Regions from separate parts of the Aerococcus sp. BD502 genome, predicted to be linked through region 1. Evidence: predicted binding sites of a transcription regulator. Region 1 holds the regulator's gene; the other holds the start of a gene.

Region 1 (5,502 bases):
ACCTCCTTAATGTCTCTACTGGGTTTTAGGTGGCAGGGTCTCGTTTTCACTTTTTTATTTTGCAAGAAATCGGCCATCGAGTGTGTCAATCGCAAATGACTTTGTCCGAAAAATACGCAATTTTGCTTACACTTTTTTGGGTGAAAAAGCTAGCGCGCTTCGCTTGCTTTACACTCAGAAATGGAACGAACTCCACGAAAAGATCAATTCAATTTTTTTACCCAATTAAACCTGAGGTAGATTTTTTTTCACACTCAAGCGGGTCGTTCATTCCATTTCTGAGCGTTTTATACATTATTCTCTCAGAACGGTTTGTTTTTTACGAAAGAGATAATAATTTTGAATGCGCCAAGGATGAGTGAGGGGTGGAATATAAGGTTTTCGCTGTTTCCTTTCAGGAACTTGATCCAGCTCCTTGGAGTAGCGTTCATGTGGTGGGATAGCCTCTAATCGATATAATTGATTCGCATGATTAGCGAATAATTCTTGTTGGTAAGTTTCAATAATTTGAACTCGAGTGCGATGGGGAAGATAGGCCTGTTGGCCGTTTTGATCAAGTAAGCGATACGTTTTATTTTTGTATTTAATGGCGTGACCGTGATCGATGACTCGCTCATTAAAAATAGCTAGAATATAATCGAGATTTTGACTAGAATCTAGATCTACGCACGCGTTTATGCTATCCTTAATGGACAATGCGAACTGATGATTATACGTTGGAAGGTATGCCATTAGGAAAGCATTGGCTTGTTCAACGCACGTAATATTTTCCAGGCGCATTTCGTTAATTAATCGATCTTGGAAGGTATTAAACAGACGTTCAATACGGCCTTTGGCTTGAGGAATACTGGTCGTATCCAGCGCAATGCCCAGCGTTTGACAAGCATAACCATATTGAGTCAGGACTCCACCGTCAAGATTGGGGTCTTGGCTTTTTTTATAAGCGAAGATCGTTCGATTATCGGTTAAAATGCGGACGGGAATGCCATATTGTTGAATAAATTGTTCCGTGACTTGATAGTAGCCTCGTAAGGTTTCTTGTCGATCGAAATAAGCCCCCACAACTTGACCTGTGGCATCATCAATAGCCGCATGAAGGTGATATTTCTGATCACCAAACCAGCGGTGTTCGGAAGCATCCATTTGGAAAAGCTCGCCAAAATATTTTTTTCGTTCACGGGTGGGATGAGCACGTTCGGCTGGAATAAGAGGAAAAGAATTGCAGGTATCTTCTGCACGGGAAGACGTTGATAAGGGCGTCTTTTTTTGTTTTTCGCGTTCTTTTTGAACTTGACGCTTCACTTTTCGGCTGGTTCTGGGTGTCATGATGAGATGGTCGCGAAATAGTGTCCGTAAGGTTGTGTAAGAGACCCCAATCCCTTCAAAGGCGAGTAACTTTTCACGAAAATGCGTCAGATTAAACCCCTCATATTTAGTTTGATAGAGTTCGATGATACGTTCTTTCACTGATGCGGCAATGGTTGTCGTCGGTTGTCGACCTGCATTGCCATGGCGGAAACCTCGGCGACCTTGGGTCTGATAACGACACACCAGCCGCTGAACTTGTCTCGCGCTGAGGTTTAATTTGGCACAAGCTCGAGCTTTTGAAATACGGTCATTCACTAGATCTTTAATCACGTCGTAGCGATACTGTTCATTCACGGTTAAATACTCCTTCATATCTTGATCCTCCATAAACTAATAATTATTATTTTACCAGTTTATGGACATTTTCATTTGTTAATTAAGTAGACAATATCATTTGTGAATGACAATTTTGCAAGAAATCGGCCATCGAGTGTTGACAAAGTGACTTGCCCATGCTAATATTAAATAGTCGTCAGTTTTGAAGGAGAATTAGCTCAGCTGGGAGAGCGTCTGCCTTACAAGCAGGATGTCGGGGGTTCGAACCCCTCATTCTCCATTATATGTTGACTCGTTAGCTCAGTCGGTAGAGCAATTGGCTTTTAACCAATGGGTCGCAGGTTCGATTCCTGCACGGGTCATTTGCGGAAGTAGTTCAGTGGTAGAACATCACCTTGCCAAGGTGGGGGTCGCGGGTTCGAACCCCGTCTTCCGCTTTTTTGTGAGTCTTGGTCGAGAGACCAAGCTAATTAAATATTGCACCCATGGCTCAACTGGATAGAGTACCTGACTACGAATCAGGCGGTTGCAGGTTCGAGTCCTGCTGGGTGCATGATCGGGAAATAGCTCAGCTTGGTAGAGCACTTGGTTTGGGACCAAGGGGTCGTAGGTTCGAATCCTGTTTTCCCGATAGCGAGCTATTCTAGAGAGCTAGGGTGGCTTTTTTATTTTGTGTGAAAGCAGACTGCGGTCTGTTTTTTCTTTTGCATCCTACTTGAAACGTTGACGACTGGGCCTTTATTCGGTAAAATAGTATTAATAGTCAAAGTATGTCAGACAAGGGGTGACAAAAGTGAAAAATAAAAATATGTCTGATATTATAGAAGAATACTTGAAAAAAGTACTCCAAGAAAGCGAGAATATTGAAATTAGACGCAGTGAAGTTGCCGATCGTTTCCAATGTGTGCCCTCGCAAATCAATTATGTGATTAATACCCGGTTCACCCCCCAAAAAGGCTACCACGTGGAAAGCAAGCGTGGGGGTGGCGGTTATATCCGCATTATGAAACTGGAAATTGTGGATGAGGCTGAGCATATTGCCCATTTGGCTTCCTTGATTGGTGATAATTTGAAGGAACGCGATGCCTTAGCGATTATTAAAAATCTCTACGACAATCGGATTATTACGCAAGGGGAAGCGCGGATTTTGGTTGCGGCTTTGGATCGTGATGCCTTCTACCAAATTGAAAACAGTGAAGCGTTGAGGGCGATACTATTGAAACGAATATTGGAAAAATTACAATACGAACACTAAGGAGGCAGTTCGATAATGGAAAAATTTACCCAAAAAGCCAAAAATGCTTTGCAGTATGCCTTCGAAGAAGCGAAGCATTTTAAGCACAAAGCTGTGGGCACGGAGCATTTGCTCTTGGGCCTTTACCGGGAGCGGGAGGGCATTGCCTATGATGCTTTGAAGAAGCAACTGCCAGAATACGAACTCGTGGTAGAAGAAGTTGAATTTGTGGTGGGCTATGGTGTGGATAGTGCTTCCTTCGATGAAGCAGAACCTATCTATTCTCCGCGTGCAAAAAAGGTTCTCTACCAAAGTCAAAAATTAGCCCGGCGTTTCAATGTGCCGCTCGTTGGCACGGAGCATTTGCTGTTGGCTTTAATTGCGGAAGAAATATTGGCCGTGCGTATTTTGCGTAATTTGACGGTGGATATCAATAAATTGCACGAAGATCTCTACCAAATTATGGGCCTCTCGGAAGGTGAGGGGAAACAACGCCGTCGCCAGCCTAGCGGTCGCAGGCCAAAGCAAGCTACTATTGGCGGTCAAAGCGAGACGCCCACCTTGGATAAAGTGAGCAAAGACCTCACCCGACAAGCTGAAGAAGGGCATTTAGACCCGATTATCGGTCGGGAGGTGGAAGAGCGGCGCCTGCTGCAAATTTTAAGTCGGCGGACGAAAAACAATCCGGTATTAGTGGGCGAACCTGGAGTGGGGAAAACTGCTATCGTGGAAGGTTTAGCCTTAGCAATTGCCCAGGGGCAGATCGTCGATCATTTAGCCCATAAAAAGCTCTTGATGCTTGATATGGGAGCCCTGATTGCTGGGACCAAATATCGTGGTGAATTTGAAGACCGCATGAAACACCTGCTCGATGAGGTGAGCCAAGACGGGGAAGTGATTCTTTTTATTGATGAATTGCATACCCTTATTGGGGCAGGGGGTGCAGAAGGCACCATTGATGCATCGAACATTCTAAAACCGGCGCTGGCGCGCGGGGAGGTGCAAGTCATTGGGGCTACTACCCTTAACGAGTACCAAAAATACATTGAAAAGGATGCTGCCCTGGAGCGTCGCTTTGCAAAAATTATGGTGGAAGAGCCGACCCAAGCAGAGACCGTTGAAATTTTGAAAGGTATTCGGGCGCCTTATGAAAAATTCCACCGCCTAAGCATTACGGATGAAGCGATTGAAGCCTGTGTGTCCATGAGCGCGCGCTACATTTCAGACCGCTTCTTACCAGATAAGGCCATTGATATCATGGATGAGGCCAGTGCCACGAAACGCCTGGAAGCTGGCTATAAGCACAGCTTTGCTAAGAAGCACCAGGCCATTAAAAATAAAATTAAGCAATTCAGTGAAGAATTGAATGAGGCCATGCAGGCCAAGGATTTCCCGGCCAGTAAGCACTACTATGATGAAAAAGAAAAACACCACCAAGATCTAGCGGCTATGAAGAAACGCTATGAGGCGGAAGTTCATGAGCAATTAGTCTTGGGGGTAGAAGATGTGGCCCAAATTATCGCCCAATGGACAGGGGTGCCGGTGACGAAGCTAACCGAAGCCGAACACCAACGCCTCATGAAACTAGAAGAGCACCTGCATGAACGGGTTAAGGGCCAAGACGAGGCCGTGCGGGCCGTGGCACGAGCAGTGCGGCGGGCTCATAGTGGCATCAAAGACCCTAACCGGCCGATTGGCTCCTTTATGTTCCTCGGTCCTACGGGTGTCGGGAAAACGGAACTCGCCAAGAGCCTGGCAGAGGAACTCTTTGGCTCCGAGCGGCAGTTAATCCGTGTGGACATGTCGGAATTTATGGAGAAATATAGTACCAGCCGGATGATTGGTTCGGCGCCCGGCTATGTAGGCTTTGAAGAAGGCGGCCAGCTGACGGAGAAAGTTCGCCAGCATCCTTATTCGGTGATCCTCTTCGATGAAGTGGAAAAAGCCCACCCCGATATCTTCGACTTGCTCCTGCAAATTTTAGATGATGGCTATATTACGGACAGCAAAGGTCGGCAAGTCAATTTCCGCAATACCATCATTATCATGACCTCTAACTTGGGGGCCACAGCTTTGCGGGATGAGAAGACTGTCGGCTTTAACCAAGGAAATATCTATGAGGACTACGACACCATGAACAAGCGCATTCGGGAGGAATTGAAGAAGGCCTTCCGGCCAGAATTTTTGAACCGCGTCGATGAATTACTGGTCTTCCACCAACTTTCCGAAGAAAATATCGAAGCCATTGTGAAGAAATTTGCCCAGCAATTGAATACTCAAGTGGGGCGTCAAGATATTCACTTAAGGCTCACGAATGGTGGGGTCAAGACCATTGCCAAGGAAGGCTTCGACGCGAAGTATGGGGCCCGTCCGATTAAACGCTACATGCAAGCCCATTTGGAAGATCCTCTCGCTGATTTAATTCTCAGCCAACGCCTCCACCCCCACGATGAAGTCATCGTCGGTGCCCGCCAAGGGGACTTGTACATTCGGGTGAAACATGCTGATGGGCAGGAGTTTAAGCAAACGGTAGATGAATTATTGCATGATGAAGTCGAAGTCTAGCCATTTGACTTGTCTTGTGGCCTTGAATTTTTTATACTAGGCTTAATATTGAGAAAGGG
Region 2 (5,502 bases), 850 kb from region 1:
TGTTTTTTGGCCTCCGCAGGTGTAATTTGAAGTACACTCTCCAAAAGCCAAGTCGGCCATAATTTCTTCAACCAGGGGTGCATCCTACCCCTCCTTCCCAAATAGCGAACACGTCCTAAGTTTTGCCTAGCTAGGGTCTGACGCTTTGCTTTTCTTCGCCATTTTTTCATCATATTCCGTTAAAATTTCCTCTGCAAAAACTTTATCCCCAGGGAAAGGCTCATAGACCTCACCCCGTTTAATCGTCGCTTCGTCGCCCTTGCCAGCTAAAATCACCACACTGGGTTCTGGACTCTCGACCGCTTCCTTAACCGCAGCTTTGACAGCTTCTTCTCGGTCCTCAATAATCGTGGCCTGCTTGCCTTGTTTTTTGACTATGGCCTGCATTAAGCCCAGAACTTCCTTAGGATCTGCAGTCCCCATGTCTTCCTCAGTAAGAATCAGGCGGTCGGCATAGCGGCTAGCAACTTCCGGCAGGTCATAGCGGCGGTTAAAGCCTTTTTCCCCCGGCGCACCGAAAACAATCGTCAGCCGTCGGTGCGGGTACATGTCCTGCAGCGCTTGGAAAAGAGTTTCATAACTTAAACGGTTATGGGCAATATCAACAATGACTTCGACCTTCCCATCCTGGCTGGCCAACTCAACCATCCGACCCGGCACGGTGACCTTAGCTAAAGCCTTCTTCGCAACCGCCAAGGAAAGCCCATAATAGCCACTAATCGCCAACGCCATTAAGGCATTTTGCACGTTAAAATAACCTGGCATGGCCAAAGTTAAGGACGCCTCACCGGTAGGCGTATGCACCGTAAAATGCTGGCCGGCTTCATCGACATATAATTTATCAGCATAATAAGTCGCTTTAGGATCTTCTAAACTGATGGTCACGATTTTCTCAACAGAAGCACTGGCTTTTGCGGCGCCTAGGACTTCCTCCCAATGCGCCATGTCTTGATTCAGGACAGCGACTTGGGCTTGATCAAAAATTTTCAACTTGCTTTTTAAGTAATCGGCAAAATCAGGGTGTTCGCCCGGACCAATATGATCTTCTTCAATATTCGTAAAGCCAGCGACCTCAAAACCCAGGCCCCAAACTCGCTCATATTTCAAAGCTTGGCTAGACACTTCCATCGTTAAGTAATCTTCCCCAGCCTGGTAGGCTTTAGCTAAATGCTGATAGAGGGGGATAGCTTCTGGTGTGGTAAGGGCCGACTCCCCCCTCTCCAGCCCATCAAAATAAGTATTCGAGGCCAGATAGGCGGTAGGCTTGCCTAGGGCGGCATCTAAAATAGCCCGCAGGTAATGGGTCACGGTTGTCTTACCTTTCGTCCCCGTCAGTCCGATCAAGTGGAGTTTTTGGTCCGGCTGCCCGTAAAAGCAAGCGGCCATGGCGGCCATAGCGAGGCGAATATCTTGAACTTGAATTCTGGGTAGGTTTACTTCGGGATAAATTTCCTCGCTCACATACGCTAAGGCCCCTGCCTGTTTGGCCTCGCTTAAATACTTCGCTTGGAAATGCTGACCTTTACAAAAAAACAGCGTTCCCGCTTCCACTTCTCTCGAATCATAAGTTAAATGTTCAATATTTAAATCTGCGGGTGCCTGCGTTTCATATGGCGTCACCCCAGTTAAGGATGCGGTTAATTCCGTGAGCTTCATCCCTTCCCTACCTCTCTACATATAAAATATTCTTCATTCCAACGGCATTGAAAACAAAAGAGTCGCCTAAACGACTCCCTTGAAACTATTGAAGTAGTTCAAAAATTTCAATAGCCACAACATCAATATCATCAAAAGGAAAACTCTCATCAATGGTATTGTCATGCAGTTCGAAGCTTTCATTCTCGCGATTGTAGCGCACTAAACAACGTTCTTCGCCAGCAACTTCGAAGCGACGCACTTCAATTTTTGAGTCATCGGTCGTCATCGCCTCTAAACGTTCAATAATGGCTTTTAATTGGGAAGACTTCATGGATATGCACTCCTTTATCGATATGCTGAATTGACTGCTATAGCTATCCTACCCTTTTCGACTTAAGCTTGTAAAGCTTAACGTTCAGTTCTTCCTATTTTAACAAAAGACTACCATAATAAAAAGCCGAGGCTTCCTGCCCCGGCAGCTCCTAGGCGTTAAGCCGATAAGCCTTCATTCACCATGGTTTCCTTAATGGCCGCCATGGCTTCATCCTCATCGTCGCCTTCCACAGTAATGGTCACATCTGACCCCTTACTGACACCCAGGGACATCACACCCATAATTGATTTCAAGTTGACCGCCTTATCATTATAGATTAATTCAATTTCAGACTGAAATTTGCTAGCGGTTTGTACTAAGAGCGTGGCGGGACGAGCATGAATGCCGGTGTCTGCCGTTACATGAAAATCTGCTTTTTGCATTTCCTAATCTCCTTTTTCCTAATCAGCCCTTGCTGTTAATCCAGTCGTAGTTTTGACTATTACTCCTTAATCATACCGACAAAAGCGCATTTATGCAAACATTTTCTTGCATAATTCCACGAATTAGAGGCTTTTCATTGGCGGTCTGATCAGCTTGTTAAAAAACTTCATTTATTTTCGTAAAAAGCTTGAAAGTCAGTAAAGGTCAATGTACAATAGAAGCATAGTCAATATTAGTCAAACAAAAAAGGAGTGATCTTATGCTATGTCAACGTTGTAAGCAGCGCGATGCTGTGATTCATATGTATGCCAACGTGAATGGCAAACGGCAAGCGATCAATCTCTGTGAGAATTGCTACCGTGAAATCACTAATGAACAAAATAATAATTTCGATCAATTTGCATTTAATTCTGGTTTAGGTAACCTCGATCAAATTTTCCGGCAATTGCAAAATCGCCAGCAAGGCAGTCAACCCCAAGCTGGGGGTGGCGATGGCCAAGGTGGCTTTGGCGGAAGGAAAGGTCAAGGGGGCGGCTTATTGGACCAATTCGGGACCGACATGACCCAGTTGGCCCAAGATAATGTTTTTGACCCCATTGTGGGCCGCGATGACGAGATCCAACGCGTCATTGAAATTCTTAACCGGCGGAACAAAAATAACCCTGTTTTAATTGGGGAACCCGGGGTCGGGAAGACGGCTGTCGTCGAGGGTCTGGCTCAAAAAATTATTGAGCAAACCGTACCCGAAAAACTCCAACACAAACGGGTTATCAGCCTTGACGTGTCCTCCCTCGTGCAAGGGACAGGTGTCCGTGGGCAATTCGAAGAAAAAATGCAGCAACTCATTGAAGAAGTCACTAATGATGAAAATATCATTCTCTTCATTGATGAGATCCACGAAATCGTCGGCGCTGGTTCGGCAGAAGGCTCACTTGATGCAGGGAACATCTTAAAACCGGCCCTCGCCCGCGGGGAATTACAACTTGTGGGGGCAACCACACTCAATGAATTCCGTCAAATTGAAAAAGACGGCGCCCTAGCCCGCCGCTTGCAGCCTGTTTTTGTCGATGAACCCACTGTCGAGGAGACCTTAGCGATCATTGAAGGAATTGCGGATAAATATGCCCAATACCACAATGTCAAATATACGCCGGAAGCTCTGGAAGCGACCGTCCGCCTCTCCGACCGCTATATTACGGACCGGCAATTGCCCGACAAGGCGATTGACCTGCTCGACGAATCTGGGTCGAAGAAAAACTTAACCCTGTCCTTCGTTGATAAGAAATCCCTCGAAGAGAAAGTTCAGCAATTGGAAGACTTGAAGGTCATGGCCACCGAAGCTGAAGACTATGAAAAAGCAGCCTACTACCGTGACCAATTGAATAAATACCAAAAAATGCTTGACGAGGACAAGCAAGTCCCCGAAGAACGGCCAGTGGTTAACCTTGCTGATATCCAACATATCATTGAGCAAAAAACGGGTATTCCAGTCACCGAATTGCAAGAAAAAGAACAAAATAACTTGAAAAACTTGGACCAAGCCCTCAAAAGTCGGGTTATTGGTCAAGATGAAGCCGTTGATGTGATTAGTCGTGCCATTCGGCGCAATCGGGTCGGCTTTAGCAAAGGGTCCCGCCCTATCGGCAGCTTCCTCTTTGTCGGTCCGACCGGTGTCGGGAAAACCGAACTCGCTCGGCAATTAGCCCGTGAACTGTTTGGGGATCAAGAAGCTATGGTACGCTTCGATATGAGTGAGTACATGGAAAAACACACGGTCAGTAAATTGATCGGTTCCCCTCCAGGCTACGTCGGCTATGAAGAAGCGGGCCGCTTAACGGAGCAAGTTCGGCGCCGGCCCTACTCTCTCATCCTGCTCGATGAAGTGGAGAAGGCCCACCCCGATGTCTTGAACATTTTCCTGCAAATTATGGAAGATGGCCGTCTCACCGACTCCCAAGGTCGCACGGTCTCCTTCAAGGACAGCCTCATTATCATGACGTCCAATGCTGGTAGCGGTGGTGTGGAATCCAGTGTCGGCTTTGGTGCCAGCCAGCAAGGAAAAACGAAGTCCATTATCGATAAATTAGATAAATTCTTCAAGCCAGAATTCCTCAACCGCTTCGATGCGATCGTTGAATTCGAACCGCTCACCAAAGAAGAGCTCATGGTCATCACGAGACTCATGCTCAAAGAAATTAATGATCTCATCGCGGGGCAAAATATCCATATTGCTGTGAGTGATGCGGTAATTGAAAAACTGGTGGAAATTGGCTACAATCCTAAGCTCGGGGCCAGGCCTTTACGTCGAGTCATTCAAGAGCAAATTGAAGACCAAGTGGCCGACGCCTTCCTAAACGAGCCGGAACTTGAAGACGTCCACTTTGATGTGAGCGATGGGCAAATAAAAATTGCTGCTACCACCGTCCATAATGAAGAAGCCAAGAAAACCGAAGAATAAGAAAAATAGCGCAAAAGCTCGGTGAAGCTTTTGCGCTTTTTTGCTGCCTTAAATGAGACTGGTGAGTTGAACATCAGGATGGTGTTCTTGAAACCAGCGTAAGGCAAAATCATTTTCAAACAAGAAGACCGGCTTAGCAAAGCGATCCTTGCAGAGGAGATTACGCTTTGAGGACCAATCCGTATTCAATTCATCTGGGTCTACCCAACGAGCCGTCTTTTTACCCAAGGGCGTCATATTCACTTCCGCATGGTATTCTTTCAGGAGGCGGTGCTCAAAAACCTCAAACTGCAATTGACCCACGGCACCAATAATATACTCGCCGGTAAACCAAGTCCGGTAGAGCTGAATGGCTCCTTCTTGTACTAATTGCTGCATGCCCTTATGGAAGGATTTCTGCTTCATCACATTCTTCGGGGCCACTTGCATAAAAAGCTCCGGCGTAAACTGTGGCAGCGGTGGGTATTCGATAGTATCCTTGCCTGTGTACAGGGAATCCCCGATCTGGAAATTTCCCGTATCATACAAGCCGATAATATCACCAGCTACGGCCGCGGCCACCTTTTCCCGGTCATCCGCCACAAAGCGGGTGGTGTTATTCAAGCGCAGGGGCTTCCCTGTCCTGGCTAACTTCACTTCTAAGCCCTCA

Evidence for each region. Region 1 encodes CtsR, which represses protease genes until heat stress. Its sites were predicted from a motif close to TTGGTCAAAAAAGGTCAAANA; they were not measured.
Region 2: WF803_RS07020 (ATP-dependent Clp protease ATP-binding subunit) is a predicted target of CtsR. The motif match lies at 2,618-2,638, and genes of this name have one in related genera.

What each region holds. Positions count from the first base shown of each region.
Region 1 is NZ_CP147972.1:467,635-473,136, reverse strand. It holds gene WF803_RS02340 (ISNCY family transposase) at 295-1,680, opposite strand; tRNA gene WF803_RS02335 (tRNA-Val) at 1,852-1,924, shown strand; tRNA gene WF803_RS02330 (tRNA-Lys) at 1,934-2,006, shown strand; tRNA gene WF803_RS02325 (tRNA-Gly) at 2,010-2,081, shown strand; tRNA gene WF803_RS02320 (tRNA-Arg) at 2,124-2,197, shown strand; tRNA gene WF803_RS02315 (tRNA-Pro) at 2,202-2,275, shown strand; gene WF803_RS02310 (CtsR family transcriptional regulator) at 2,438-2,899, shown strand; gene WF803_RS02305 (ATP-dependent Clp protease ATP-binding subunit) at 2,915-5,443, shown strand.
Region 2 is NZ_CP147972.1:1,460,631-1,466,132, reverse strand. It holds gene WF803_RS07040 (YqeG family HAD IIIA-type phosphatase) at 1-83, opposite strand, end outside; gene WF803_RS07035 (Mur ligase family protein) at 127-1,656, opposite strand; gene WF803_RS07030 (YkuJ family protein) at 1,742-1,969, opposite strand; gene WF803_RS07025 (phosphocarrier protein HPr) at 2,128-2,394, opposite strand; gene WF803_RS07020 (ATP-dependent Clp protease ATP-binding subunit) at 2,655-4,853, shown strand; gene WF803_RS07015 (peptide chain release factor 3) at 4,902-5,502, opposite strand, start outside.